DNA from 3 places in the Caballeronia sp. GAWG1-5s-s genome. Region 1 is predicted to be linked to each of the others. Evidence: predicted binding sites of a transcription regulator. Region 1 holds the regulator's gene; each other region holds the start of a gene.
The links. Region 1 encodes FliA, which starts transcription of late flagellar genes. Its sites were predicted from a motif close to CTAAAGTTTNNNNNNNNNNNGCCGNTA; they were not measured.
Positions count from the first base shown of each region.

Region 2: the regulator FliA is predicted to act here: its motif matches at 4,926-4,952, upstream of motA (flagellar motor stator protein MotA).
Region 3: the regulator FliA is predicted to act here: its motif matches at 8,272-8,298, upstream of NCR34_RS10060 (DUF4088 family protein).

Region 1 covers NZ_JALQDC010000001.1:38,652-48,501, reverse strand. Annotated here, with positions in the region: gene NCR34_RS00230 (T6SS effector amidase Tae4 family protein) at 1-15, opposite strand, end outside; gene NCR34_RS00225 (PAAR domain-containing protein) at 15-572, opposite strand; gene NCR34_RS00220 (thiamine pyrophosphate-binding protein) at 987-2,681, opposite strand; gene flhF (flagellar biosynthesis GTPase FlhF) at 2,991-4,760, shown strand; gene NCR34_RS00210 (MinD/ParA family ATP-binding protein) at 4,753-5,670, shown strand; gene NCR34_RS00205 (RNA polymerase sigma factor FliA) at 5,691-6,422, shown strand; gene NCR34_RS00200 (GGDEF domain-containing protein) at 6,427-7,509, opposite strand; partial or broken gene NCR34_RS00195 (transposase) at 7,882-8,572, shown strand; gene NCR34_RS00190 (O-linked N-acetylglucosamine transferase, SPINDLY family protein) at 8,626-9,850, opposite strand, start outside.
Region 2 covers NZ_JALQDC010000001.1:304,040-313,889, forward strand. Annotated here, with positions in the region: gene NCR34_RS01445 (glucosamine kinase nucleotide-binding domain-containing protein) at 1-275, shown strand, start outside; gene NCR34_RS01450 (Cof-type HAD-IIB family hydrolase) at 322-1,149, shown strand; gene NCR34_RS01455 (hypothetical protein) at 1,189-1,473, opposite strand; gene aqpZ (aquaporin Z) at 1,774-2,502, opposite strand; gene NCR34_RS01465 (glycosyltransferase family 4 protein) at 2,746-3,810, opposite strand; gene flhD (flagellar transcriptional regulator FlhD) at 4,431-4,778, shown strand; gene motA (flagellar motor stator protein MotA) at 5,013-5,873, shown strand; gene motB (flagellar motor protein MotB) at 5,911-6,900, shown strand; gene NCR34_RS01485 (response regulator) at 7,001-7,378, shown strand; gene cheA (chemotaxis protein CheA) at 7,434-9,713, shown strand; gene cheW (chemotaxis protein CheW) at 9,740-9,850, shown strand, end outside.
Region 3 covers NZ_JALQDC010000010.1:121,320-131,169, reverse strand. Annotated here, with positions in the region: gene fumC (class II fumarate hydratase) at 1-278, opposite strand, end outside; gene NCR34_RS10090 (phospholipase D family protein) at 302-1,894, opposite strand; gene NCR34_RS10085 (MATE family efflux transporter) at 2,313-3,752, opposite strand; gene NCR34_RS10080 (RNA-binding S4 domain-containing protein) at 3,914-4,135, opposite strand; gene NCR34_RS10075 (hypothetical protein) at 4,422-4,823, shown strand; gene NCR34_RS10070 (hypothetical protein) at 4,909-5,169, shown strand; gene NCR34_RS10065 (ATP-dependent helicase) at 5,286-7,409, shown strand; gene NCR34_RS10060 (DUF4088 family protein) at 7,422-8,186, opposite strand; gene NCR34_RS10055 (AzlD domain-containing protein) at 8,328-8,651, opposite strand; gene NCR34_RS10050 (AzlC family ABC transporter permease) at 8,648-9,364, opposite strand; gene NCR34_RS10045 (helix-turn-helix transcriptional regulator) at 9,753-9,850, opposite strand, start outside.

The sequences.
Region 1 (9,850 bases):
TTTTGCGTTCGGCATTACTTCCAATCCTTGTGGCTGAGAGCATCGTCGCCCCAGTAGATTTCGTAAGTCTCCGCGCTACCCGTGCGAATGCGAGGCAAACGGCAAGTACTGTCGGTCCGGCCGCACAGGCTTTCTCCGTCTGCTTTCGCTATCAAGTACGGGTAACCTTCCGGGACATTCAGACCGCATACGCACTCATCGAAAGCGCCTGTGCTTATCGACGCGCAATCTGTACCGGCAGCCCTTTCCGAACCCATCGTACCGAGGATGTCGGCCAGATCGTCGTACCACGCTTCTCCCGCGAGTTTCGCCACGATGTGAGGATGCTCGGGACAGCCGCAAATCACCCAGTCTTGGTCTAGCGCAATCTCACTCTTTCCGATGGTCATACGACGAGGACCGCCGACTTTGGCGATGTAGCCGGTACTATCACAGGCCGGGCAGTAAGCCGCTCCATTGATGAGCGCAGCCTGATGTCCTTCACTGCCCATCGTGAACGGCATTTCCACCTGTAGGCGAATTTCGCCGCCGTTACTTAGGGTGTCGCCAACTACTGCGATTCGTCGCATCATGAGCAGTCTCCTGTGTTGCTTCGTTATCCTTGATAGTTGTCTGGTGTAGCGGCTCTCGTTTATTGACCGCTTACGCAGGGCCAACTGCTAGCGTACTAACTAGACGAACGATGGCGCCACGACAACCGCAAAAGGATCGCCGAAATTACAAATCTTCACGACGCCCGTAGGATCGACGCGCAGAAAGAGCGTTAGTCGGAGGTTTCCTGATCGTCGAATTGCCGCTTCACCGAATACGCGCGGCTCATATCGGCGCGTTCGCGAAAACGGCTGGCCGCCCCAAAACCGGCAGCCATGCGCTACCTGTTTGAAGAGGTAATCAGCCGCTAGGGCCGAACGCATCCCCAAGAGCCGGCGCTATGTCCGACGCTTGGGGTCGTTTTCGAATGTCCCTCGCAGCCAAGCAGCCAAATCTCACTTCCTCCCCTGCTCCCGCACCTGCTCCAGCGTCGCCCCCGGCGTACTCTGATCCTGCGGAATCCGAATCTCGATGACCGCAGGCAGCCCCGAACTCACCGCGCGCTCGAACGCCGGCATGAACTGCTCGGTCGCCTCCACACGCTCCCCGTGCGCCCCGAACGCCCGCGCATACGCGACGAAATCCGGGTTCGTCAGCCCCGTGCCATGCACGCGATGCGGATAGTGCCGCTCCTGATGCATGCGGATCGTGCCGTACTGCGCGTTGTTCACCACCACGAAAATCACCGCCAGCCCATACTGCATGGCCGTCGCGATTTCATGGCTCGCCATCATGAAGCAGCCGTCGCCCGCAAAGGCGATTACCGTGCGCTCCGGATACAGCGACTTCGCCGCGATCGCAGCCGGCACGCCGTAGCCCATCGCGCCGCTCGTCGGTGCAACCTGCGAGCGAAAATGCCGGTACGCGTAGTGCCGATGCAGCCACGTCGCGTAATTCCCCGCGCCGTTCGTGACAATCGCGTCGGCGGGCAAGCGCTCCGACAGCGTGCGCATGATTTCGCCGAGCTGGACGTCGCCGAGCATCGGGCGCGGCTTGCGCCAGTCGAGATACGCCGCGTGCGCGGCTTCCGCGCTTCCGGCCCAGGCAATCTCGGCAGGCGGTTCCAATGAAGTCAGCAGCGACGCAATCTCCGGCATCCCCGAAACGATCGGCAGATCCGCGCTATAGACACGCCCCAGTTCCTCCGCGCCCTGATGAACGTGGATGAGCGTCTGCTTCGTCTTCGGGATGTCGAGCAGCGTGTAGCCGCCCGTCGTCGATTCGCCCATGCGCGGCCCGAGCACGAAGAGCACGTCGGCGTCGCGCACGCGAGCGGCCAAGGCCGGATTGATGCCGAGGCCCACATCGCCCGCATAGTTTGGATGCTCGTTGTTCAGCGTGTCCTGGAAGCGGAACGCGCAGCCCGCCGGCAGTTGCCATCGCTCGATGAAGCGAGCGAAATCCTGCGTCGCCGCTTCGGTCCAGCCGCTGCCGCCCGCGATCACGAACGGCTTCTTCGCATTCGCCAGCAGATCGCGCAGCCGCTCCATCTGCGCGGGCGCGGGCGATGCCGCGACGCGCTGGTAATGCGGCGCGGGCGGCACGGCTTCGCACGCTTCGGTGAGCATGTCCTCGGGCAGCGCGAGCACGACCGGCCCGGGCCGCCCCGCCATCGCCACATGAAACGCGTGACTCATGTATTCCGGCACGCGGCGCGGATCGTCGATCTGCGCGACCCACTTCGCCATCTGGCCGAACATGCGGCGATAGTCGATTTCCTGAAACGCCTCGCGATCCATATGGTCGCGCGCGCATTGGCCGATGAGCAGGATCATCGGCGTGGAGTCCTGATACGCGGTGTGCACGCCGATGGACGCGTGCGTCGCGCCCGGCCCGCGCGTCACGATGGCGACGCCCGGCCGCCCGGTCAGCTTACCGACGGCTTCGGCCATGTTCGCGGCGCCCGCCTCGTGGCGGCAGACGATGGTCTGGATCTGCGCAGTCTCGTCGTGCAGTGAATCGAGGACGGCGAGAAAGCTCTCGCCCGGCACGCAAAAGACGCGCTCGACGCCGTGGTGCACGAGCGCATCCACGACAAGACGCGCGCCGGTGGTCTCACGGGAAAGAGCGGAGGAAGCGTCGGAGGTCATGCGGTCAAGTCTCCTGTTGTGTTCCGGCCGAAGCCGGGCATTGCGCGTTGAGCCCTAGAGCTTACGCCGCCGCGCGGCCCGTTGTCCGCTAACAAGCGGAATACAAGCGGAATCTTTTCCCGGTCGGCTGCCGCCGGGACGCACGGGCGTCGTCCATCAGTCGAAATACCCCTGTTTCTCACCCTTTATCCCGCGATAGGCCGAAGGGCATCTTCGCAATAATGGCTTCACTGAAAAGCGGGCGCCCCAAAACATCCGGCAGCGCCCGCCTCGCAAAGATCGCAGTCTCATACCTCATCGGGGGCAAGTTTGAACATTCGTAAATTCATTGGCGCGAACAGCCGCGACGCTCTGCGCCAGGTTCGTGAAGCGCTCGGCCCCGATGCCGTCGTGTTGTCGAATCGCACGCTGGACGACGGTTCGGTCGAGATCGTGGGCGTGGCGGATCGCGACATCGCATCCATTTCGCCGGCCGCGCACGAACAGGCGCCGGCCGCATTCCCGAGCGCCACGCCGCGCTCCGCGCTCGCGCAAGCCGCAGCCGCCGTGGCCGCGAAGCAACCGGCCGCCGCGAATCCGTACGCGAGCGGCGACGTGTTCTCGTCGGTTTTCGGCGCGAATCCCGAAGCGCATGCAGATGACCTCGATCACCACGACGCCCCGCGCGACGCCTTTGCCGACGAAGCACCGCGCACGATGGCCGAGTCGAATCCGTGGCTGATCGAGCACGCGCGACGCATCGCCGAGCAGGCCGCGATGCCGTCGAATCGTCCGCTCTCGGCATCCGCTGCGATCGCTCGCGGTCTCGGCGTGCCGGTGCCGCCGAAGGCATCCGCGCCGAAGGCCGCCGAGAAGCTCGCCGACCAGCGCGCCGAGAAGCCCGAGCCGAGCAACTACGCGATGCGCCAGCCGGCGCAGCCGAAGATCGACACGCCCGACTGGGCGCGCGAAGCCGCGCAAGTCGCCGCGCGCCGCGCCGCCCACAAGATCAACGCGGGCGCGCCGCAAGCCGAAGCTTCGCCCGACAGCGCGCTCGAAGGTCTGCCCGCGAACGCGGCGGCCGTCGTGACCGACGCGATTCGCGCGCGCATGGAGCAAGTCGTCAACGAAACGGTGATGCACGAACTCTCGTCGATGCGCGAGATGATGGAAGAGCACTTCTCCGGTCTCCTGTGGGGCGAGCGCCAGCGCCGCAGCCCGGGCAATGCCGGCCTGACCAAGCGCCTGTTCGCGGCCGGTTTCTCCGCGCAACTCGTGCGCATGGTCGTGGACAACATGCCCGAGATGGAAAGCGCCGAGCACGCGATGGAATGGGTGCAGCAGGTGCTCGAATCGAACCTGCCGGTGATGGCGAGCGAAGACGCGCTGATGGAACGCGGCGGCGTGTTCGCGCTGATGGGCCCGACGGGCGTCGGCAAGACCACGACCACGGCCAAGCTCGCCGCGCGCTGCGTGATGCGCTTCGGCGCGAGCAAGGTCGCGCTGCTCACGACAGACAGCTACCGCATCGGCGCGCACGAGCAACTGCGCATCTTCGGCAAGATTCTGGGCGTCTCGGTCCACGCGGTGAAAGACGCCGCCGACCTGCAACTCGCGCTCTCGGAACTGCGCAACAAGCACATCGTGCTGATCGACACCATCGGCATGAGCCAGCGCGATCGCATGGTGTCCGACCAGATTTCGATGCTCTGCGGCGCGGGTCATCCGGTGCAGCGCCTGTTGCTGCTCAACGCGACGAGCCACGGCGACACGCTCAACGAAGTGGTGCAGGCGTACAAGAGCGCGGCCGACCAGCCGCCGCTCGCGGGCTGCATCCTGACCAAGCTCGACGAAGCGACGAATCTCGGCGGCGTGCTCGATACCGTGATCCGCTACAAGCTGCCGGTGCATTACGTCTCGACCGGGCAGAAGGTGCCGGAGAACCTGTACGTCGCGACCAAGCGTTTTCTGATCAAGAGCGCGTTCTGCATTCCGCGCGAAGGCTCGCCCTTCGTGCCGCAGGACGACGAGGTGCCGGCACTGCTCTCCGCATTGTCCGCGCGCGCCACCACCGAACTGCATGAGGTCCGCTTTGGATAAGTTCGTGCTCGATCAGGCCGAAGGTCTGAGAAGGCTGCTCACGCGAGGCGGTTCGCGCGTGGTGGCGGTGGCGGGCGGGCCGGCGGGTATCGGCTGCACGTCGGCGGTCGTGAATCTGGGCGCGGCGCTGTCCGTGCATGGCAAGGACGTGCTCGTGATCGACGAGCGGGCGAACGCGGCATCGGCTGCGCGCCTCGCCGGTACGTCAGGCGCTGGGGCGCTCGCCGCGGTGATGTCGGGCCGCGAGGCGCTTCACGACGCGGTGACGCGCACGCCGTTCGGCTTCTCGCTGCTCGCCGCGCCACGCGACGAACGCATCAGCCACGACGCCGCGCAGTGCCGCGCGCTGCTCGACGGTCAGGCGGACATCGTTCTGATCGACGCGCAGCTCGACCGATACGGCGCGCTCTCGTCGCTCGCGGCGCAGGCGCATGACTTTCTCATCGTGACGCGGGTGGCCGCGTCCGCGATCACCGAGGCGTACGCGTGCATCAAGCGTCTGCACTACGCCCATGCGATCGGCCAGTTCCGCGTGCTCGTCAATCACGTGCAGAACCCGGCCGACGCGGCGGTCGCGTTCGACAACCTGTCGGGCGTCGCGAGCCGGTATCTGGCCGTGTCGCTCGTGCAGGCAGGGTATGTGTCCGAGGATGCGCGCGTCACTCGGGCGAAGGAGCTCTCGCGCTGCGTGGTGGAAGCGTTCCCGGCGACAGCCGCGGCGCGCGACTACCGGCAAATCGCGGCGGAGCTTCTGCATTGGCCGATGCGTCCCGCGCCGTCAGGGAGCGAGACGCAGGTCCGGAATGACGCGCGGTTTTCGGTTGGCGAGGCTGACAAGGGCGGACGGGAGACGGGGCGCATGGCGTCGATGTTCTCCAGTCATGCATTGACCAGTACGGCGTCGATGTGATCAAGATTAAGGTGACTCAGATGTACAACGCCCAAGGCAAACTCTCACAGTCGGACGTCCTGACTAAATATGCGCCGCTCGTTCGTCGGCTCGGACTTCAGCTCGTCGCCAAGATGCCGGCGAGCGTCGATCTCGACGACCTGATTCAGGCCGGCATGATCGGCCTTCTGGATGCGGCGAGCCGCTACAAGGAAGATCAGGGCGCGCAGTTCGAAACCTACGCGAGCCAGCGCATTCGCGGCGCCATGCTCGACGAGTTGCGTGCGAACGACTGGCTGCCGCGCAGCATGCGCAAGACGTCGCGCGAAGTCGAATCGGCGGTGCACAAGGTCGAGCAGAACCTCGGCCGCGCCGCGAGCGAAGTGGAAATCGCCGAGCACATGAAGATGCCGCTCGACGAATATCAGTCGATGCTGCAGGACCTGCACGGCAGCCAGCTGATCTACTACGAAGACTTCGACCGCTCCGCCGACGACGAGCCGTTCCTCGACCGCTATTGCGTCGATCGTTCGGACCCGCTGTCCGCGCTGCTCGACGACAGCCTGCGCGGCGCGTTGATCGAAGCCATCGACAAGCTGCCGGAACGCGAGAAGCTGCTGATGAGCCTCTACTACGAACGCGGCCTGAACCTGCGCGAAATCGGCGCGGTCATGGAAGTGAGCGAATCGCGCGTGTGCCAGCTGCACAGCCAGGCGGTCGCCCGCTTGCGCGCCAAGCTGCGCGAGCAGTCGTGGACGAGCGTGGAGGCTTAATGCGCTAGCCGGCTTCGAAGTCTCGCGCTTCGGCGAACACCGTTTTGCCGATGCCGAGACTTTTCGCGCGATACATCGCGCGGTCGGCGGCGCGCAGCACGGCGTGGATGTCGGCGTGGCGCGCGTCGGCGGCGCTCGACAGCATGCACGCACCGATGCTCGCCGAGACCGAAACCGGCCGGCCGTCCACCGACGTGATCGACGCGAGCGCCGCGTGAATGCCCTCGGTGATCGCGAGGACGGCCGTGCGGCTCTGCGCCTGAAGCGCGAGCACCACGAACTCGTCGCCGCCCAGGCGCGCCACGGTGTCGCTATTGGACATGCGGCGGGCGAGCACGTTGGCGAACTGCTGCAATAGCAGGTCGCCGACCGCGTGGCCGTAGGTATCGTTGACTTCCTTGAAGCCGTCGAGGTCGATCAGGAGCAGAACGGTGTCCTGCGAGGCGTCGGACATCGTGCGATTGACGATGTGTTCCAGCGCATACCGGTTCGCGAGACCCGTGAGCGGATCGGTCGATGCCTGACGCGCGAGATCGCGATTGGCGTTGCCGAGACGATCGACGAGCACGGTCAGATACACCGATGCCGCCAGCACGCTCAACGCGAGCCCGAGCGCGGCGGATAAGTTCGCGTTCCACCACGGCTGCCAGAGCGCGAGCGCGCCGATGACTACCATCGCGGTGGCGCAGGAGACGGCGAGCGTGCGCTTGCCGTAGCGGCAGCCCGAGCCGATCAGAAACCAGAAGACCACCCACAAGAGCGGCAACGCGGTTTCCCCGCCTGCCGCGAGCGCGGCGCCGACGAGCGCCTGATCGGCGATGGTCGTGACGACGAGCCGCTTCTTCGATGGCGACGCCATGCGGCTGACGATGAGCAGCGTGACCGCGCCGTAGAACACATAGAGTCCGACGATTTGCGCGACCAGCGACGCATCGTGCGAAGGGGCGAGCAACGCGTAGCAGGCGTAGGCCAGCAGGACCGCGGCGCCCAGCACGACGCGCAGCGTGGCTTGTTCGCGTTCGGGATGCCGAAGCGCCGCCCATGCGAACGCATGAGACCAGCGTGGCGGGTGGTGGGCCTGCTGCATGTGAACCCCTGGATTTTGTTTTTGTTCGGTCGACGCGGTCAGAATGGGCGCGGTCGGCCGTAGGGTTAACGGCAAAGCGTTGCGTTGCTTGAGTTTCGTGGGGATGACGTCGAAGCGACTGATGTGCGACTTGGCGCGCCCGGCTGGGATCGAACCAGCAACCCCTTGTCTTCTCGTATACCGTTATCGAGCAGGTCATGGCACGGCCTTCGTGTACGCCGAGTATTGGTCAATCAGCATGGCCAGTAAAGCTGGTGCCTGTTTTGGCAAAGCAGACAAAGTAGGTCAAGTTCGCACGGACGCGTCAGAGTTGCTTGGAACCCACGCGAAAGCCAGCGCCGTCGAGCCTATGCGAAACCACGCGTGTGAGGCATGAACGGACGGCCAACGAGCCTCGTTACGCGACGCGAACGCAAGGAAGAAACGACGAGCGAATCGGGCGAAGGATTGAGCTTCGATCCGGAGCTGATCAAGCAACCGGTGCCCGGAACGCTTGACCGCGCGGATGAAAGAGCAACTGCCCGCGAGCGCGCGCTTGGGCGGCGAGCAGACGCACTTTCTCGGCTACGGAAAGGCGAAACCAAGCCGGTGGGCAGCACGATCACTGCAACCGCACCGGCCACAAGCGCGTCACGACTGACGACGGTTTCTCTACAGCGAATTTCCGCGACCGAGCAGAGGCCTTCCATCCGGTGCTCATTGCCAACGGCGAGCCACGCTTTAGCGGCTTCGACGACAAGATCATCGCCATGTACGCGCACGAAGTCCGTAGATGCTTCGATGCCGTGCGTCAGCACGGTGACCGGCGGAGTGATCGACGATGTGCGCGAATGGCCACAGCGACCGCGCGAGCCGATCTATCGAGTGCGTTTTGCTCGACTCGCTGCGGGCCAAGATCCGCGACGAAGACGCGGTCCTCAACAGGGCGATCTACATGGCGCTGGGCGTGCGCCGCGGCGGCACGCGTGACGTGCCGAGGCTCTGGGTCGAGCAGACCGAGGGCGCGAAGTTCTGGCCATGCGTGGTCAATGACCTGGAGCCGCGCGGTGTGCAGAACGTACTGAATGTTTCACGACGTCTTCGCGCCCGGCCGGCGGGCAGCCGGGCACGCGCTGGCTAACCCGCCACAGCTTCGGTGGGCGCGACGTGCGCCGCCCACATGCCATGCAACGCGTCTTCCAGATGCTTCGCGAAGCGGGGAGCGTCGCACAGCGGCGAAGCGACGAGTTGCGCGCGCAGGCCGCTGCGAAGCGCTTGCAGTTGCGACGCATCGGCGGCGAACTGCGTGGCTTTGGCGACATAGTCGTCTTCGCTCTGTGCGATCCAGTCGGGAAAGCCGGCAGCATGCAGCATGCTTTCGCAGATATGCGACAGAAACCGCTCGCCGCGCAGGCACAGGACGGGCACGCCCATGAACAGGCCTTCCGCCGTCGTCGTGCGGCCGGGATACGAGAACGGGCTCAACCCGATGTCCACCCGACGATACGCGGCCAGATACTCGGCACGCGGCGAACGGTCTTCCAGGATCAGGCGCGATGCATCGACGTCGTGTGCGGCAAAGCGCGCGACGATCGACTGGCGAACGTGATCCAGATCGAGATTCTGCGCCTTGATGAACAGACGCGAATGCGCGACGGCATGCAACACGCGTGACCACAACATCACCGTCTGATCCGAAATCTTGGCGAGCTTGCCGAAATAGCCGAACGTCACATGTCCGTTGTCGAGCATCGGCAGGTTGCCTACGTCCAGCTGCTCGGCAGGCGGCGTGAAGCACAAGTAGCTGTCGGGCATCCGCCACGCGCGCTCGGTGAAGTGGTGTGCCTCGCTCTCCGGCATCACGTGACGGTCGCCGAGCATGTAGTCGATCGCGCGCACACCCGTGCTTGCGAAGTAACCGGGCCAGCTGACCTGCACGGGCGCGGGCTTGCGCGCAAACACGGGCAGGCGGTTGAACTGCGTATGGCCCGATGCATCGATCAGCACGTCGATGCGATCGTCGCGGATGCGCGCGGCGGCGGCATCGTCCGTCATGCCGGCGAGGCTCGTCCACGTCGCAAAGTGCGGCCGGATGCGCAGCGTCAGCGCATCTTCGACATCGCGCGTCGCATACGCGTGCAACTCCACGCGCGCTGCGTCGACATGATTCGCCACGCTTTCGAGCAAATAACCGACGGCGTGCTGATTCAGGTCGCCGGACACAATGCCGACGCGCAATGCTCGGCGTGTCGCGGGCGTCGCTTCGACGAGCCAGTCACGGTACGGCGTAACGCCCTGCGTGATGGCTTCATCGAAAGCTTTGGCTTCCTCCAGGTACGCGGCGGGCGTCACACCGCTGTAG
Region 2 (9,850 bases), 270 kb from region 1:
TGTTCGAATACCGCGATCATCCGTCGGCGGCGCAGTTGCTGGAGCAGGCGGGGCGCGAAATCGAACTGCTCGTCGCGGCGCTGGATCGAGACGGCAAATTGCCGGTCGCGCTTTGCGGCGGACTGGCGGCGCCATATGAGCCTTTCGTGCCGATATCGTTGCGCGAGCGCCTTCGCCGACCCCGCGCGGATTCGGCCGCGGGTGCGCTCGAACTGGCGCGGCGCGCGGTGGCGCCGGGCGGCGCGGCGGGGCGGCCCGGGAAAGAGCCGCGATAGAATAGTCAGCTTCGCGGGCGTTTTTCTCCGCTCAAACAGGGCAGCCATGTATTCGGTCATCGCAACTGATCTCGACGGGACGCTTCTCAACAGCGATCACCAGCTCGACCCGTTCACCGCAGAGACGCTGCGCACGCTCGCACGGCGCGGCGTGCCGGTCATCATCGCGACGGGGCGGCATTATCGCGATGTGGCCGGCATCCGCGATCTGCTGGGCATCGACGCGTACCTGATCACGTCCAACGGCGCGCGCGTGCATGCGCCCGGCGACGAGCGCATCTACTCGCGCGATCTTGCGCCTGCCGCCGTGCGACGCCTCGTGCAGCCGGATGTCGCGGGCGCGCATGGCCGCGTGATCGTGAATCTGTTCGCCGACGATGCGTGGCTCATCGACCGCCACGCGCCCGAACTGCTCGTCTTTCATCAGGACTCCGGCTTCAAGTACGAAGTCATGGATTTGCGCGAGCATGACGGCGAAAACATCGCGAAGGTGCTGTACATCGGCGAGCCGGCGGACCTGAAGCACGTCGCCGCGAATCTGGAAAGCGAATTCGGCGATGCCCTGTATGTCACGTATTCGCTGCCGGACTGCCTCGAAGTGATGACGTCCGATGTGTCGAAGGGCCGCGCGCTGCGTTATGTGCTGGAGCGGCTGGATATCGATCCCGCGCAATGCGTCGCGTTCGGCGACAACATGAACGACATCGACCTGCTGGAAACCGCCGGCCATCCGTTCATGATGAACAACGCGAATCCGGACCTGATCACGCGCCTGCCGCATGTGCCGCGCATCGGCAACAACTTCGAGGCGGGCGTCGCGCATCATCTGCGCAAGCTGTTCGATCTGCGCGACGACATCGCGTCGTCGCGCTAACTCTTTCAAGCGCCTACCGTTTAGCGCTCGGCGTTGTGGTTAGCCGCGGCGGCCCCAGTCGTTCGAACGGCCGTGGTCCCAACCGGCGCGGTTCCAGCGCCCGTTGTCGTGACCGTAGTCACGATGCCAGCGCGGTTCCTCGTGACGCCAGTAAGGCGAGCGATATTGCGGCGAGGCGGGCCTCACATACACGGGCGCGGGAGCGGCATAGGCAGGCGCGCCGAGCGAAACGCCGACGTGAAGATCGGTATGGGCCTGAGCCGCTCCCACTGCGCCGATGATAAGACCGGTCGCGACGAGCAATCGAGTGACGATGCGCTTCATTGTGTTTCTCCTGGAAGGCGACGTGTGTCGCATGAGTTCAATGTAAGCGCCCGCCGTCTTACACGCTTCGACGACTTGTTACCGGGTGCAAGCGGGGCGTAAGCCCTTTTCGATTGCGATGAGATACGCGCGAGCCTTGTCCGGCGGGGCTTTGCGCTTCGGAGCGCGCGCTTGCAGAAGAAATAGTAAGCATGCTACGTAATTCGCCATTACAACTGTCGCGCGCTTTTAATCCGCGCGCGCCGGGCGCAAAACAAAACGGGCGCCGAAGCGCCCGTTTCGCATGACCGACCCCGCGACTTATTGCGCGACAGCGCCAAGTTTGCGCGCTTCAGAATCCGAAGCCAGCAGCGGATACAGCACGCCCGCGACGATAGCGCCTGCGATCGGCGCGATCCAGAACAGCCACAGCTGATCCAGCGCCCAGCCGCCGACGAAGAACGCCGGGCCGGTAGAACGAGCCGGGTTCACGGACGTGTTCGTGACCGGAATCGAGATCAGGTGAATGAGCGTCAGGCACAGGCCGATGGCGATCGGCGCGAAGCCCTTCGGCGCGCGATCATCCGTTGCGCCGAGAATGACGAAGAGGAAGAAGAACGTCATCAGGAATTCGCAGACCAGCGCCGCGAACACGGTGTAGTGGCCCGGCGAGTGCTCGCCGAAACCGTTCGCGGCGAAGCCGCTGCCGACCAGATCGAAGCCGGGCATGCCGGTGGCGATCAGCTTGAGCGCCAATGCACCGAGCGTTGCGCCCACCACCTGCGCCACGATGTACGGCCCGAGGTCGCGCACGGGAAAGCGCCCCGCGACGGCCAGCCCGACGCTCACGGCCGGGTTCAAATGGCAGCCGGACACGTGTCCGATGGCGTAGGCCATGGTGAGCACGGTGAGTCCGAACGCGAGCGAGACGCCCACGAACCCGATGCCCATGTGCGGAAAGCCGGCGGCCAGCACGGCGCTTCCGCAGCCGCCCAGCACGAGCCAGAAAGTACCGAAAACTTCAGCGCCGAGACGCTTCGACAAATGCATGATCTTGCCTTCGTGAAATGTGAGAGACCTTTGATTTGACGCAAGAAAGCCTATTGCCCTTGCCGAGCGCAGTTTAAGGGCGGCAGTTTTTACGGACTGTCAAAATTGGTCGATTCACGGGCATTTCACGCTCGACGCAGCGATGTTCGGATTCCTCCTTGTTACGAAGCGGACGGCGTCAGCGGCCAGGCGAAAAAAATGCCGCCCATTGGGCGGCATTCGAGAGTGGCAAGCTGTGCGCGATCAGCCGACGGCGACCTGACGCAGCACCGGACGCTTCGCGGCCTGAAGCATGGCCGTGTACGTGTCGACATAGTTCTGCGCCATCGTCTTTGCGCTGAAGCGGCGCTCGAACTGCGCGCGAATCTCGGTGCGCGAGAGCTCGTCGATGCGATGCAGCGCGCCGACCGCGCCCGGCACGTCCTCGCAGATGAAGCCGGTCACGCCGTGATCGATGACTTCCGGCACCGAACCGCGGTTGAAGGCAATCACTGGCGTTCCGCACGCCATCGCTTCGATCATCACGAGGCCGAACGGCTCGTTCCAGTCGATCGGGAAGAGCAGCGCCTTGGCACCCGAGAGGAATTCGGGCTTCTGCGCCTCGTTGATCTCGCCGATGAACTCGACGTGCGCCTGCGACAGCAGCGGCTCGATCGTCGACTTGAAATAGTCCTGATCGACCTTGTCCACCTTCGCCGCGATCTTCAGCGGCAGACCGCTCTGAGCCGCGATCTTGATGGCGAGGTCCGCGCGTTTTTCCGGGCAGATCCGGCCGAGGAACGCCAGATATTCCGGCTTCTTGTGCGGCTGCGGCGTCAGCAGATCGTCCGGCAGGCCGTGATACACCGTGTTCAGCCAGTTTGCCTGCGGCAGCGGTCCGCGCTGGTTGTCCGAGATCGAAACGACGTTCGCCTTCGTGAACGTGTTGAAGATCGGCTGGAGCTCGGGCAGGTCGAGACGGCCGTGCAGCGTGGTCACGAACGGCGTGTCCAGCTGCGTGAACAGCGGAAACGGCATGTAGTCGAGGTGAAAGTGCAGCACGTCGAACTCGTGCGCGCGGCGGCGGACCGTTTCGAGCAGCAGCATGTGCGGCGCGAGCGGATCGCGGATCGTGGGATCGAGTCGCAGGGCGCGCGGCCAGGCCGCGTCGAGCGTCGCCCGGGTTTGCGAATCGCCGCTTGCGAACAAGGTTACATCGTGGCCGAGGTCGACGAGCGCATCCGTCAGGTAAGACACCACGCGCTCAGTGCCGCCGTAAAACTTCGGAGGAACTGCTTCGTGCAACGGTGCAATTTGTGCGATTCGCATAACGTGACTCTCCTGAGTGGCCGCTTGGGGCGCGGTCGGCGCCGATGGGCCATGAAAGCTGTTGTGTGGACACCGCTGTGGCGCTCCGGTCGAGCGTTGCGCGATGCCATTCGGGCGGGCCGCGGTGTGTCGCTCACGCCGCCCAAAGATCGGCCCGGCTCTCGACCGGGTTATCCCTTACGTTCATTATCGGGATCGAGAGCGGCATTTCACGTCATTTTTCAATCGCTTAACCTTGTTACAGCGCGAAACACCGGCTGTTACGAAGTCAAAAATTGCACTCAAGCGGTCGAAGGAGACGATTTCGACTGGCAATGCGAGCGGCGAGGCACCCCGTAGCACGCGACGTGCCCGCGCCGGCCTCAAGTCTGTCCGGCCGCTGCCGATAAAGGCGTTTGCCGACGCGCAGCGAATTCGACTGCGCATGTACGAACTTTTCCTACACGATTTCGGGCGAAAGTCTGTCGGCGCGTCGGCAGCTTTTTCCGATAGTGGCAAGCAACGCGCTGTCGGAAAATCGGCGCGACAAGACGAGCGGGGCCGGACGCCTCGCGATTGAGCGCGTCCGAGCAAACGTTTCCCGCTGGGCCTGACCAGCCATGCAATGACTCGGGGGAAAAATGACGGCCACCACCATGAGCACGCTCGCGGAAATCCGCGAGGTGAACTTGTCGTATGTGCTGCTCGCGCAGCGGCTGCTTCGGGAAGACCGCGTCCTGGCGATGCATCGCCTCGGGCTGTCCGACGAGGTAGCCGAGCTTGTGTCGTCGCTGACGCTCGCGCAGGCGGTGAAGATTGCGACGTCGAGTCACGTGCTGTGCCGCTTCCGTTTCGACGACCACACGATCCTGGCTTCGCTTGCAGACAAGGACAAGCGCCCGGCGCTCGCGCAGACAGAGCCGGGAGTCGTGCGTGTCGACGCGGCGGTTCAAAGCGGCGAAGTGGCATCGACGAGTGAGTGCGTCTGACTGATCCAGTCCGTCGCGCGACTTCGACCGGAGTCGATCGCGCGATCGGCTGTCGCGGCCATCGGGAGGCGCTATTGCCTATGTCGGCGAAACAACCGTGCTCCGCCCGTGCCTTTCATCCGCGCCCGCCGCCCACCGCCAGCCCGCCCAAAGTTTTCCAGCCGGGTGCCGTAAACAGTCTTAACCGCGCATGTACGCCGGCCAATCCGCATTCCCAACCCTGAGGACCCGACTGTGCTGATTTTCGTTGGAACGCTCGTGACATTGTTGTCCGTTTTCGGCGGTTACGCGCTCGAAGGCGGCCATCTTGGCGCGCTCGTACAGCCGGTCGAAATATTGATGATCGCCGGCGCGGGCATCGGTGCCTTCATTCTCGGCAACGGCGTCAAGACCATCAAGTCGACGCTGCTCGTCATTCCCACGCTCTTCAAAGGCTCCAAGTACAACAAGGACGTGTACATGGAGCTGATGGGCCTGCTCTACGTGCTGCTCGCGAAGGCGCGCAAAGAAGGCACGCTCACGCTCGAAGCCGACATCGAAGACCCGCACAAGAGCCCGATCTTCAGCCAGTACCCGAAGCTGCTCGCGGATCATCACATCGTCGAGTTCATGACCGATTATCTGCGGCTCATGGTCGGCGGCAACATGAATGCGTTCGAAATCGAAAGCCTCATGGACGAAGAGATCGAGACGCATCACGTCGAAGGCGAAGCGCCCGCGCTGGCGCTGCAAAAAGTCGGCGACGCGATGCCCGCGTTCGGCATCGTCGCGGCCGTGATGGGCGTCGTGCACACGATGGCCTCCGCCGATCAGCCGCCCGCCATTCTCGGCGAAATGATCGCGCAGGCGCTCGTCGGCACGTTCCTCGGCATTCTCATTTCGTACGGCTTCATCGGGCCGCTCGCGAGCGTCGCGGAGCAGCGCGTCGCCGAGCAGACGAAGATGTTCCAGTGCATCAAGGTGACGATTCTCGCGAGCCTGAACGGCTACGCGCCGGCGATCGCCGTCGAGTTCGGCCGCAAGGTGCTGTTCTCCACCGAGCGCCCGTCGTTCTCCGAACTGGAAGAGCACGTGCGCCGGGTGAAGGCGAAGTGACGCGCCTCGTTTTCGCGACCCCGACCGGAGCCCTGCGATGAGCAGCGAAAAAGACCGTCCCATCTTCATCAAGCGCATCGTCGCGGGCCGCAAGGGCCACCACGGCGGCGCGTGGAAGCTGGCGTACGCGGACTTCATGACCGCGATGATGGCGTTCTTCCTGCTGATGTGGCTACTCTCGTCGACCTCGCCCGTGCAGCGGCGCGGCATCGCGGAGTACTTCAACATGCCGCTCAAGGCGGCGATGGTCGGCGGCAAGAGCGTCGGCATGGACAACAGCATCATCACCGGCGGCGGGCGCGACATTTCGAGCAACGATCCGGGCGATGCCCGCAGTTCGGACGGCAAGACGCAATTCGCGCAAAGCCCGACCGCGAAAGCGGACGAAGAACTGCTGAAAGCCGCGCAAGGCGAACTGGAACGGCGCGAGCAGGCCCGTCTTCACGACCTCCAGGTCAAGCTGATGGCCGCGCTCGAAGCCAATCCGACGCTGCACCAGTTCAAGCAGCAGATCCGCATCCAGTCGACGCAGCAGGGCCTGCGCATCGAAATCGTCGATACCCAGAAGCGCCCGATGTTCGCGCTCTCCAGCAACAGCGTGCAGCCGTACATGCGCGACATCCTGCGCGAAATCGGCCGGACGTTGAACGACGTGCCGAACCGCATCGTCGTGCAGGGCCACACCGACGCCGTGAAGTACGCGGGCGGCGAAAAGGGCTACAGCAACTGGGAACTGTCGGCGGACCGCGCGAACGCGTCGCGGCGCGAGCTGGTCGCGGGCGGCATGGACGAAGCGAAGGTGCTGCGCGTGCTCGGCCTCGCGTCCACGCAAAACCTGAACAAGCAAGACCCGCTCGATCCCGAGAACCGGCGCATCAGCATCATCGTGCTGAATCACCGCGCGGAAGCGTCGATGCTGCGCGACGACGGCGGCGCGGCCGCGACGCTGGATAACGCTTCGGACGCCTTCGCGCCCGGCGCGACGCCGCTTCTCGGCCGGATCGTGCCGGGCGTGGCGCGGAAATAAGCGTGCTGCGAGCAAATCTGCATAAAAAACGCTCAAGACTCCACACGTTTGCGCCGTCATCCGGACAAGAGGCAGCGAGGCGCAGACCCAAAGGCGACACATGATCAAGAACATTCTGGCAATCGACGATTCCGCAGCCATGCGGCAGATCCTCTCTGCCACGCTGACGACGGCGGGCTACGAGGTGACGGTGGCGTCCGACGGCAACGAAGGGCTCGAATGGGCGCTCGCCGAGCGTTTCGATCTCGTGCTCACGGATCAGCACATGCCGCAAAAGAGCGGCCTCGACCTGATTGCGGAGCTGCGCGCCAACCACGCCTACCGCGCCACGCCGATCCTCGTGCTGACCACGGAAGACGGCGAGCCGTTCAAGGAAGCGGCGCGCGCGGCGGGAGCGACGGGCTGGATCGAAAAACCGCTCGATCCGGACCTGTTGACCGAAGTGGTCGCCGCGCTCTCCGAAGACACGCAGCACTGAAGCGAACAGATACAGCCAAGACAACTCGCGCGCACGCGCCGACGGTGAATCAAGCATGACACTCGACATTACCCAGTTCTATCAAACCTTCTTCGACGAAGCCGATGAACTGCTCGCGCAGATGGAGCAACTGCTGCTCGTCCTCGATATCGCGAATCCGGATCCCGAGGATCTCGCGGCGATCTTTCGCGCGGCGCATTCGATCAAGGGCGGCGCAGCCACGTTCGGCTTCACCGCGCTCACCGAAACGACGCACATCCTCGAATCGCTGCTGGATCGCGCGCGCAACAACGAGCTCGTGCTTCGCCGCGACATGATCGACACGTTCCTCGCGACCAAGGACGTGCTCTCGGACCAGCTCGCCGCGTATCGCGCGAGCGCCGAGCCGGATGCGGCCGCCGCCGCCGCGATCTGCGCGAAGCTGGAACGCCTGAAGAACGAAGACGCCGCGCCGCAGAGCGCGCCTGTCGTCGAAGAGCCGGTCACGCCGGCTGTCATCGGCGAAGTGGACGTCGCGCCGGCCTATGAAGGCCCGAACGCGCCGCCTTCGCACGTGATCGCGCAGGCCGCCGAAGCCATCGAGGACGACGGCAACTGGGACGGCGCGTTCGAAGTCACGGACGGCGCAACGAATGCAACCCATGCAACGAATGCGGGAACCGCGGCCGGCACGCCGGCGGCGGAAGCAGGACCCCACCTGAAAATTACGCTACGGGGGGTGGGCGAGAAGGACCTGGCGACCTTGACCGAGGAGCTGGGGAACCTGGGCAGTATCGTCGGAGAGAAGAAGACCGACGCCGAACTCGTGCTTTGGCTCGATTCGGACGTCTCGTCCGACGACATCGTGGCCGTGTGCTGCTTCGTGATCGACGAATCGCAAATCACGATCGGCCGCGGCGACGCGCATCACATTGCGCCGTCGGCAGCGTCCGAGCCGGCGCAAGCCAAGCAACACACGCTACAGGCAGAGCCGCCCGTATCGCAGGCGCAGGAAGCGCCCGCATCCGCGGCGCAGCACAAAGAAGAAGCGGCGAAGGCGGCGGCGAATGCGGAAACGCAAGCTGCTGCCGCCCTCCCGTCACGCGAAGCACAACCGAAGGCCGCCACCGGCGACGCCGAGAAGAAAGCGCGCCCGGCCGCAGCGGCATCCGCGGAAGGCAGCTCCATTCGCGTCGGCGTGGAGAAGGTCGATCAGCTCATCAACCTGGTCGGCGAACTGGTCATCACGCAGGCGATGCTCGCCGAAACCACGAGCACGTTCGACCCTGCATTGCACGACCGTCTTTTCAACGGCATGGCGCAGCTCGAGCGCAACGCGCGCGACCTGCAAGAGGCCGTCATGTCCATCCGCATGATGCCGATGGATTACGTATTCAGCCGCTTCCCGCGCCTCGTCCGCGATATCGCGGGCAAGCTCGGCAAGGAAGTGGAACTCGTCACATTCGGTCAGGCGACCGAACTGGACAAGAGCCTGATCGAGCGCATCATCGATCCGCTCACGCACCTCGTGCGCAATTCGCTCGATCACGGCATCGAGACCGTGGAAGCGCGCCGCGCGGCGGGCAAGCCCGCCACCGGCCAGCTCGTGCTGTCGGCGGCGCATCACGGCGGCAACATCGTGATCGAAGTGAGCGACGACGGCGCGGGCCTGCGCCGCGACAAGATTCTCGCGAAGGCGCAGAAGCAGGGCATGCAGGTTTCCGACTCCATGACCGACGAGGAAGTCTGGCAACTCATCTTCATGCCGGGCTTCTCGACCGCCGAGCAGGTGACGGACATTTCCGGCCGCGGCGTCGGCATGGACGTGGTGAAGCGCAACATCCAGTCGATGGGCGGCCACGTCGAAATCATGTCGCGCCAGGGCGCGGGCACGACCACGAAGATCGTGCTGCCGCTCACGCTCGCGATTCTCGACGGCATGTCGGTGAAGGTCGGCAACGAAATCTTCATTCTGCCGCTCAACTTCGTGATGGAGTCGCTGCAACCGGTCGCCGATGACATCTACACGGTCGCCAACGGCGAGCGCGTGGTGCGCGTGCGCGGCGAATATCTGCCGCTGATCGCGCTGCATCAGGTGTTCTCGGTCGAAGGCGCGCGCACGGAGCCGACGCAGGGCATCGTCACGATCCTGCAAACGGAAGGACGGCGCATGGCCATGCTGATCGACGAACTCGTCGGCCAGCAGCAAGTGGTCGTGAAGAACCTCGAAACGAATTATCGCAAGGTGCACGGCATCTCGGCGGCGACCATTCTCGGCGACGGCAGCGTCGCGCTGATCGTCGACGTGGCCGCGCTCAACCGCGAATCACGCGCGCAACACTCGCACACCCATTAACACATCGACCGAACCTGGGGTTTCTCATGGCAGACATCCAATCGATTCAAAACGCAACACTGTCGCGCCGCGATGCGCAGCACGCCGAAGCCGCCGGACAAGAGTTCCTCGTCTTCACGCTCGGCGCCGAAGAGTAC
Region 3 (9,850 bases), on a different contig from region 1:
TCGTCCGGATGCTTGCCGTCGATGATCTCGTCCGCCGCCTGCATGATCGCCTGCGCCTTCTTTGCGTCGAGCACCTTCAGGTCCTGATTCACCTCGGCGGCGGCGCGCTTGATGATCGCGAGCGCGGTGATGAGTTCAGGCGACTGCTTTTCCGTCGATATCTTGAAGTTCTGCAACGACCGCTGCGTTTGCGCGCCCCAGAGCTTGCCGTTGGGCACGGCGATCTCGCCGAACGTGTCCTTCTCCATGCGTACATCGCCCTGTGCGTTCTGTGTCATGGCCTGATGTTCCTTTGAAGTGGTCAAAGCTGTTCGTCGACGGGCAGCAGCTTGAAGAGGCCCGTCATCGCGTTACGGTAAAAGCCGGCGTCGGGATCGAAGTTATAGGTCACCGTGCCGATGTCTTCCTGGCTGGTCCACACGAGACCGGACTGCGGCGAGCCGGTGCGGCGCAGCTCCGCCATCACCGCCGCGCTCGCCAGTTCCACGCGCCAGCTCGCTTTCGGCGAGATGCCTCGGTCGAACAGCGCCGCGACCTGCTCCGCGATCGGTTTGCTGTGAATCACGAGCGCCAGTTCGGTGTTGAGCCGCGCCGAGCGGGGATCGAGATTCATCGATCCGATCACGAGGATACTCCGATCGATCACATACGCCTTGGCGTGCAGACTCGCGCGCGACGAGGAACCGAAGAGGCCCGGCGGCGGGCGGCTCTCGCCTTCGGGCTGAAGCGGCTTGAATTCGTACAGCTCGACGCCGTTTTGCAGAAGCGGCATGCGATACGGCGCATAGCCCGCCTGAACCGCGACGGCATCCGTGGCGGCGAGCGAGTTGGTCAGCACCGCGACGCGCACGTGGCGGCGCGTCAGGTCGGCCAGCGCCTTCACGCCCACGTCATGCGGCACGAAGTAGGGCGACAGAATGAGGAACTCGTTCTGCGCGTTCTTCATCAATTCGGCAAGCCGCGTCATCGGCGGGCTTTGGTAGTCGTCGCTCGGATGCTCGATTTTCGCGGGCGAATCCGCTTCGAACTCGGTCGGCGCCCAGACGAGGCTCATCTCGCCGCGCGATATCTGCTGGGCGAGCGGCGTCGCGTTGAGCGGCTTGGCGTTCAGCGGGTCCGCTTGCTCGCGCCAGTGATTGCGCAGATCCTCGCGCGTCTTGTCGAGTTCGGCCGGATCGAACTTCTGCTTGTTCAGCACGCGCAGCGGGTAGGAGAGGGTGCTGTTCCAGTAATCGTCGAAGCTCGCGGAGACTTTGTGCACGACGGGGCCGGCCGTGAACATGTCGAGGTCGCGGAACTGCAACGTCGGGCTGGCGTTGAAGTATTCGTCGCCGAGATTTCGGCCGCCGACGATCGCGATCTGGTTATCCGCGATCATCGCCTTGTTGTGCATGCGGCGCGTGAAGTGGTTCAGATTCGTGAAGAAGTTCTGCGTGCGCTCGGCGAAGCTGCGCTGCGCGCTGCCGTACGGATTGAACACGCGAATCTCGATGTTCTCGTGCGAGTTCAGCGCCGCCATGATGCGGTCGATGTCCTTGAAGTTCAGGTCGTCGACCAGCATGCGCACGCGCACGCCGCGATCCGCCGCGTAGAGCGCCGCGCCGAGCAACAGCTTGCCCGTGTTGTCCTCTTGGGCGATGTAGTACTGCATGTCGAGCGTCTTCGTCGCGGCGCGAGCCAGCGCGACGCGCGCCTGAAGCGCGTCCGACCCGGTCGGCAGAAGGCGCACGGCGGATTCGTCCGGATGCTGCTTTTCGAGCGGCGCGAGCACCGTTCGGAGCGGCGTCGGCTCCGTCGCGGGCAGCGCGTGCGTCACCGGACGATCGAACGCGCTGGCGGGCGGGCGCGTCGCGCATCCGGCGCAGAGCGCGGTGAAGAGCGCCATGACCGCCATGCGGCGCGTGCGGCTCACCCATTTGGTTGTATTCGTCGCGATTGGAGCGCGCGCGACTTCGCTTTCGGCTTGGCGAATTCCCCGGATTTCCGACACTTCGCTTCCTCTTTTTTTGTTTATCTCGATTCGGCTGCTTCCGTGCGACCGCTTGCAGCAACAGCAGCTTCGCGACGCAGCAAGAAACGTTCTCGCCGATGCGGCATCTCGAATTTATTCTAGGGGAACCGGCGTGCGGGCCAGGCGAGCAAACGCACGATGCGCGGGAATCGGCAGGCGAAAAAAAAGCCCGCTCGGCAGAGCGGGCTGTAACCCCTGTTACTGGATAAGTCTCAAGGAGGAGACGGGTTCATCCTAACAACGCGCGCCACGAGCACCAACCAAGCATTCTTGCTTTGCATATGCGTGACGAGCGCATCTTTCAGGCAACCCGCTTCGAAGCCCCGTCCACGCGATCGTCGGCGCGCGCGACGCCCGTTTCCACCAGCCGCCTGCTGATGCGATGAAAGCGCAGCGTCATCAGCGCGGCGACGCTCGCCAGCCCAGCCGCGAGTCCCCACCACAAGCCTTTGGCGCCCAGTTCGAAGTGGAACGCGAGCACATAGCCCGTCGGAAACCCGACGCCCCAGTAGCCGAACGCGGCGGCGAGCATCGGCACGCGCGTGTCTTTCAGGCCGCGTAGACAGCCCGAGCCGACCGTCTGCATGCCGTCGACGATCTGAAACACGGCCGCGACGCTCAATAGCGATGCGGCAAGCGCGACGGTCCGTGCATTGGCGGGATCATCGAGATGCAGATACAGGCCGACGATCGCGCGCGGCGCGGTAATGAGCACGAGTCCGGAACACATCATGAAGCCGACGCCGAGCGCCAGCGCGACGAAGCCCGCGTGACGCGCCGCGACCGGCACGCCCGCGCCCGCCCAGTAGCCGACGCGCACGTTCGCCGCCTGCCCGATCGCGAGCGGCACCATGAACGCCGCCGACGCCACGTTGAGCGCAATCTGGTGCGCGGCGAGCGGCGCTTCGCCGAGCAGTCCGACCATCATGCCGGTCGCGAGAAAGAGCGTCGATTCCACGCCGTACGTGATGGCGACGGGCCAGCCGATGCCGAAGAGTTCGCCCATGAGCGGCAGATGCGGCCGCGCGGCGGCGACGAAATGCCGGTAACGCGGGCGCAGGTGCAGCAGCGCGACGAGCGCGAAGGCCGTCAGCCAGACGGTGATCGCGGTGGCCGCCGCCGAGCCGAGAAAGCCTTCGCGCGGCAGGCCGTACGCGCCGTGAATCAGCCCGTAGTTCAGAAAGCCGTTGACGAACACGCCGCCGATGGACACCCACAGCAGGCGCTTCGCCGCCCCGATGGCCGGCAGGAACGCGCGCATCATGCCGATGCCGATCAGGCTGCCCGGCGTGCCCCAGCGCAGCACCGCGCAGTATTCGCCGACGTTGTGCGCGAGCGTCGCGGGCTCGTGGAACGCGAGCAGAATCGGCTCCGCATACGACAGCAGCACGAACGCCGGCACGGCGAGCAGCACGGACAACACGAGCCCCGTCCAGTAGATGCCGGGCACGCGGTGTTCCGCATCCGCGCCGCGCGCATGCGCGACGGCCACGCTCACCGACGTCAATACGCCTTGCAGTAGCGTCACCACGACGAAGAACATGTTCGCGCCCAGACCGCCCGCGGCGAGCGCGTCGGGACCTAGCGAGCCGAGCAGAATCGTGTCGGTGACGCCCATCGCCATTTGCGACAGTTGCGCGATGGCGAGCGGCGCGGCGAGGCGCGCGGTATCGACGGCATGGCGAGACAGGCTGACGTGTCCCGAATGCGCGCGGGTCGCGCGGCTGGTGTGCGATTGCATGATCGAGAGAAAGGAGCGGAAGGGCGCGTGGACGCGTCCGTGTCGCGCGCTGAAACCTGAACGAAAGACGCCTAGCTTATGGCCTCGCGCGCGGCATGTCGATGACGCGCCCCGTTATGGTCGTCTTTTCGCAAGCGGCGGGCGCATGGGCGCAAGCGGTATCAGTCGGGCGCGCGCACTCGGATCTTCTGGCCGTCGAGCATCACGACCTGACCCGCGCGGATCTTGCAGGTCTTGCGCAGTTCCACTTTGCCGTCGACGGTGACATCGCCCATCGCGACGCGCGCCTTCGCCGAGCCGCCGCTATCGGCGAGTCCCATCAGCTTGAGCAGGTTGTGGAGTTCGACGTAGTCGCCCGTGAGGGTGAATTGAAGCTGCGGCATGGCGGGCGTTCAGATGCGAAAAGACTTCGATGATAAACCAGCGCGGGACATCATCCGGGCACACTGCGTGCTCTTACACGATCGACCGTTCGTTTCGCCGGATTAAGCACATGTAGCGAAGTGAAACCGCCGGTAACAATGACCCGTTTCGAGAAACTCGCGCGTCGTCCGGCCGGTCTGTACGTTTGATCGATGCAGCTTCGGTCATCTTCTAACCGACAAGTCGCGTCATCGCGCTCCAAGTTGTCGAACGCGTTTGGCGGACACACCCAGAGAGGACAAGCTCATGACTAAGGCTCGAATTCTGATGATCGGCGCCGCTTTCGCCGCGATGGCTGCCACCGGCGCGCAGGCGCAAACCGCTCAACCGGCGGACTCGGCTCCCGGCCAGGCGCCGATGCAGGTGCAGCAGCAAGTGTCGCCGCCGCCGCAAAACGTGGTCGCGCCGGCACCGACCGATCCGCTCGTGCAGAAGCGCAACGCCGACGCGCAGGCCAATGCGGAATATCGCGCGTCGAAGAAGGCGTCGAAGGCGGAGATGAAGGCTGCCGACAAGCAGGCCAAGCAGCAGTATAAGGAGCAGGTCCGCAATGCGAAGATCAACCGCAAGGCCGACAAGGCCGCCGCGAAGGACGACCTGAACGCCGCGACCGACCGCACGCCGAAGGATGAAGGCGAGCAGCACTGATCGCCTAGAGCGCCGCGAAGCCTCGGTGTCTCCGGCTTCGCGGTAGGAACACAACGACCACACTAACGACCACACGGAGGACGCCATGAATCGACGCACCCATACATTGCTGGCTGCGCTCATCGCGGGCGCGCTGACGAGCGTGAGCGCGGCACCGGCTTTCGCGCAATCGACGAGCGACGCGCCGACCCACGCCGACAAGAAGGCCGCGAAGAAGCAGGCCGAAGCCGACAAGGACGCCGCCGTCGCGCAGGCGAAGGCGGACAAGAAGAAGACCGAAGCGCAATCGGAAGCGAACGAAGCCGCCGCCAAAGCGAACCTGAAGGACGCCAAGAAGGCCGACTAAGCCAGTACCGCAAGCCGCGGCCCGTCGAAGGAAAGGCGCGCCGCGGCAAAGACTTGCGTGCGCGGGTTGTATGGATATACAGTGTGCGTCACTTCTTTCGACGCCCGCTTTCCTCTGTGCTGACCCTTCCGGACGACACCGCCACCGCCGACGCCTCCTCGGAGAACGTCGCCGCCTATCTTGCCAAGCTCAACGATGCGCAGCGCCGGGCGGTCGAATTCGGCGTCGATGCGCCGGGGCGCTGCGGCGGTCCGTTGCTCGTGATCGCGGGCGCGGGCTCGGGCAAGACCAACACGCTCGCGCATCGCGTCGCGCATTTGCTGGTGAAGGGCGCGGATCCGCATCGGATTCTGCTGCTGACCTTTTCGCGCCGCGCGGCGCTCGAAATGACGCGACGCGTGACGCGCATCGCGACGAACGCGCTCGGCACGAAGAGCGCCATCGCGCAGGGGCTCACGTGGTCCGGCACGTTTCACGGCATCGGCGCGCGGCTGCTGCGCGATTACGCCGATCTCGTCGGCCTCGCGCCGTCCTTCACCATCAACGACCGTGAAGACTCCGCCGACCTGATGAACCTCGTGCGCCACGAGCTCGGGCTGTCGTCGAAAGAGAAGCGGTTCCCCGCCAAATCCACCTGTTTCGCCATCTACTCGCGCGTCGTCAACACGGGCGCGTCGCTCGCCACCGTGCTGGATCAGGCGTATCCGTGGTGTCGCGAGTGGGAAGCGGACTTGAAGCGCCTCTTCGCCGCGTACGTGAGCGCAAAGCAGGCGCAAAGCGTTCTCGACTACGACGACCTGCTGCTCTACTGGTCGCACCTCGCCGCCGAGCCGAGCATCGCGGCCGACTTGTCGAGCCGCTTCGACCACGTGCTCGTCGACGAATATCAGGACACGAACCGCCTGCAAGCCACCATCCTGCTCGCGATGAAACCGGACGGACGCGGCCTCACCGTCGTGGGCGACGACGCGCAGTCCATCTATTCGTTTCGCGGCGCGACGGTGCGCAATATCCTCGACTTTCCGCAGCACTTCGACGCGCCTGCGGCGACCGTCACGCTCGACCGCAACTATCGGTCGACGCAGCCGATTCTCGAAGCGTCGAACGCGGTGATCCGGCTTGCCACCGAGCGCTACACGAAGGATCTGTGGACCGACAAGGCATCGGCGCAAAGGCCGCGCGTCGTTTCGGTCGCGGACGAGGCGGATCAGGCGCGCTACGTCGTCGAGAAAGTGCTGGAGGCGCGCGAGGGCGGCATGAAGCTCAAGTCGCAGGCGGTGCTCTTTCGCGCGGCGCATCACAGCGCGACGCTCGAAATCGAGCTCACGCGGCGCAACATTCCGTTCGTGAAGTTCGGCGGCCTCAAGTTTCTGGACTCCGTGCACGTGAAAGACGTCCTCGCGGTGCTGCGCTGGGCCGAGAATCCGCGCGATCGCGTCGCGGGCTTTCGCGTCGCGCAACTGCTGCCGGGCATCGGGCCGGCGATTGCGGGGCGCTTGCTCGATAGCGTCGCGCAGGCCGAGCGCGCGCCGACCGCGCTCGCCGCGTTCGGCGCGCCCGCGCGGGCGAGCGAAGACTGGCCGCGCTTCGTCGCGCTCATGGGCAAGCTGTGCGGGCGCGAATCGCCGTGGCCCGCTGAATTCGAGATGATCCGCCGTTGGTACGAGCCGCACCTCGAACGCAATCACGAAGACGCGGCCATCCGCATCGGCGACGTGTTGCAGATGGAGAGCATCGCGTCCACGTACCCGACGCGCGAGCGTTTCTTGACCGAACTCACGCTCGATCCGCCCGACGCGACGAGCGACGAATCCGGCGTGCCGCTCATCGACGAGGACTATCTGATTCTCTCGACCATCCACTCGGCGAAAGGGCAGGAGTGGCGCAACGTGTTCGTGCTGAACGGCGTGGACGGCTGTATTCCGTCCGATATGGGCACGGGCAGCGACGAGGAAATCGACGAAGAGCGCCGCCTGCTGTATGTCGCGATGACGCGGGCGAAGGAAGATCTGCACATCGTCACGCCGCAGCGTTTCTACGTTCACAACCAGACGAATCTGGGCGATCGCCACGTCTGGGCGCAGCGCACGCGTTTCATTCCGCCGCATCTGATGCGGCACTTCGAGGCAGGCGCATGGCCGCCGGTGCCGGTCGCGGCCGCGCCGACGGCGGCGGGGCTCGCCGCGGCGGCGAAAGCGAAGATCCATATCGCCGCGCGGCTGAAGGGAATGTGGGAGTAGGGCCGCGCTCGTTCAGCGCGAGGCGCGTGAGGCTCGCGGCACGCGCGGCGCGCTTCCGAAAATGCTGCGCAGCCAGGCCGCGAAGCGCGTGAAGCCGTCGTAGGGTTCGTCGACGAAAAGCTCCGGCCGCATCGAGCGCAGATATTCGAGCAGTTGCTGCGCTTCCTGTTTCTGGATCGATCCGTAGAAGATGCCCAGCCGCAGCAGCGCGCGCAGTTCGCCGAGCTTTTCGCGCGCGGTGGACCCGACGTTCGTTTCCACCGCGATCTTCGCATCGAATACGCGCTGGCGCAGCGAATCGGCGAGCCGCCAGGCGGGCGTCTGCATCTTCTGCTCGACTTCGCGGATATCCATCGCCGCCGACTTGATCTGCGAGGCGAGCACGTCTACCTGCGAGGCGTCGCCCTTGGCTTCGGTGACGATGGCCGTCGCCCATTCGCGCGACGCTTTCACGAGATCCTCGGCGCTCCAGTCCGAGCGGATCGCAAACGCAAAGCCGTGCTCGGCCGCCTGGCGGATCAGAATTTCGACGACATCCGGGAACTCCTTGTCGAGCGCGCGCTTCGCCCACGCATACTGTCCGTGCGTGAGCATGCGCTGCACGGCCTGCTCGGTGAGCGGCGTGTCGTTGTCGAGCAGCTTCGCGCGCAGAAAGTCCTCGAACGACGGCGTGACGAACTGCGGGTCGAGCTTGAGCGACAGACGCAGGAACGCCTCGAAGTCGCGATTCAGCGACGCGATCGTTTCATCGCGCAACGAAAGAGTGATTTGACGCATGTCGGTTTCCGGTTCCGCGCTCGGCTGGCCCGATGGCGGGAAGTGCTGTCGGCCTGCCGCGCGGGCGGAGTCCGTTCGTTTCAGATAACGGCGGAGCGGCCGGAAACTTGAGGGCTCTCGAAAGGCGCCTCGCTTCGGTGTTCAGCGCAGCACGGCGAGCTGCCAGACGAAGAACACGCCGAGCGATACCGCGATGGTCAGCAGCGCGCGGCGTGTCAGCGCGCAGACGGCGACTGCCGCCAGCGCCGCGATCAGTTGCGGATTGCGCCACGTCAGCTCGGCGCCGTTGCCGTGCGGCGAGACCGTCATCGGCACGATGATCGCGGTGAGCACCGTCACCGGCACGAAGCCGAGCGCCGTGCGCACGACGGGCGCAAACGACAGCCGCTCGCCGAGCACGAACACCGCGGCCCGGATCAGATACGTGACGAGCGCCATGCCGACAATCAGGATGACGTAGTTCATTGCGCGCGCTCCTTGGCGTCTTTCATGCGCGGTTTCGGTTCGATGAGCGTCAGCAGCAAGCCGACGCCGACGCCGGCGAGCACGGCCGCGAGCAGCCCGAGCTTGTACGGCCAGCCTTGCCACGCGAACGACAGCACGCCCGAGGCCAGCGCCGCCGCGACGAAGCGCAGCGCCACGAGTTGCGGCACGATGATCGCGATGAACGTGGCGACCATCGCGAAATCGAGGCCCAGCGACTTGAGTCCCGGAAACGCCGCGCCGAAGAAGAGCCCGATGAGCGTCCACGCTTGCCAGTTCGCATACATCGCGAGGCCGGAGCCGAGGAAGTAGTGCGGCCCTGTTTCGCCCGGCGCGCGCGCTCGATAGTGCGCGTAGGCGACGGCGAACACTTCGTCGGTCAAGAGGCCGGCCAGCGCCCAGCGCCAGCGCGCGGGCAGATGCGCGACGTAGGGCGCGAGCGTCGCCGAATACAGCACATGGCGCAGATTGACGACGAAGGTCGTCGCCCAGATGACGGCGAAGCTCGCGTGTCCCGCGATCATGCCGACCGCGATGAACTGCGCCGAGCCCGCGAAGACCGCGAGCGACATCAACTGGCCGTGCCAGAGCGTGAGCGGACTCGCCGTGACGAGCGTGCCGAAGATCACGCCGAAGGGCGCGGCGCCGATCATCATCGGAATGGTGTCGCGAGCGCCGGCGGCGAGTTCCCGCATGGCGTTGCCGGATGGTGCGTTCAAGATCGTCCTCCTGATTCGCGGAGGATAAGGCGGCGTGCGTGCGAAGGCTTGTACGTTCTTGCGGTGTCAGTGTTGTCGCCCGCGGTTGCTTGGGCGGACGCGGCCGTGATGCAGATTGCGGTGCTGTGCGATCCCGCAGTGGTCTCCGTTGCACGCGCCGCGCGTGCGAAACGAGGGTGCATTGGCGTGGTTGCGTAACGGTCGGGTCGCGCTCGCCGCCGACGGCAGCCAATTCCCGCGCTCGCGGCAACTCACCGCCAGCCCCCGGCGCAACGCGGAACGGCTGCGTGCCGTGCCGCGGAACAGCTTCGGTCGGCGAAGCCTCTCGCCGTTTACAGGGAGCAGCTCCCGCACTCCCGCCCACTCACCGCCAGCGCCCCGGCGCGACCCCGAATGCCCGCTTGAAATGCCGCGTGAAGTGGCTCTGATCGGTGAAGCCGCTCGCGGCCGCCACCTCCGCGA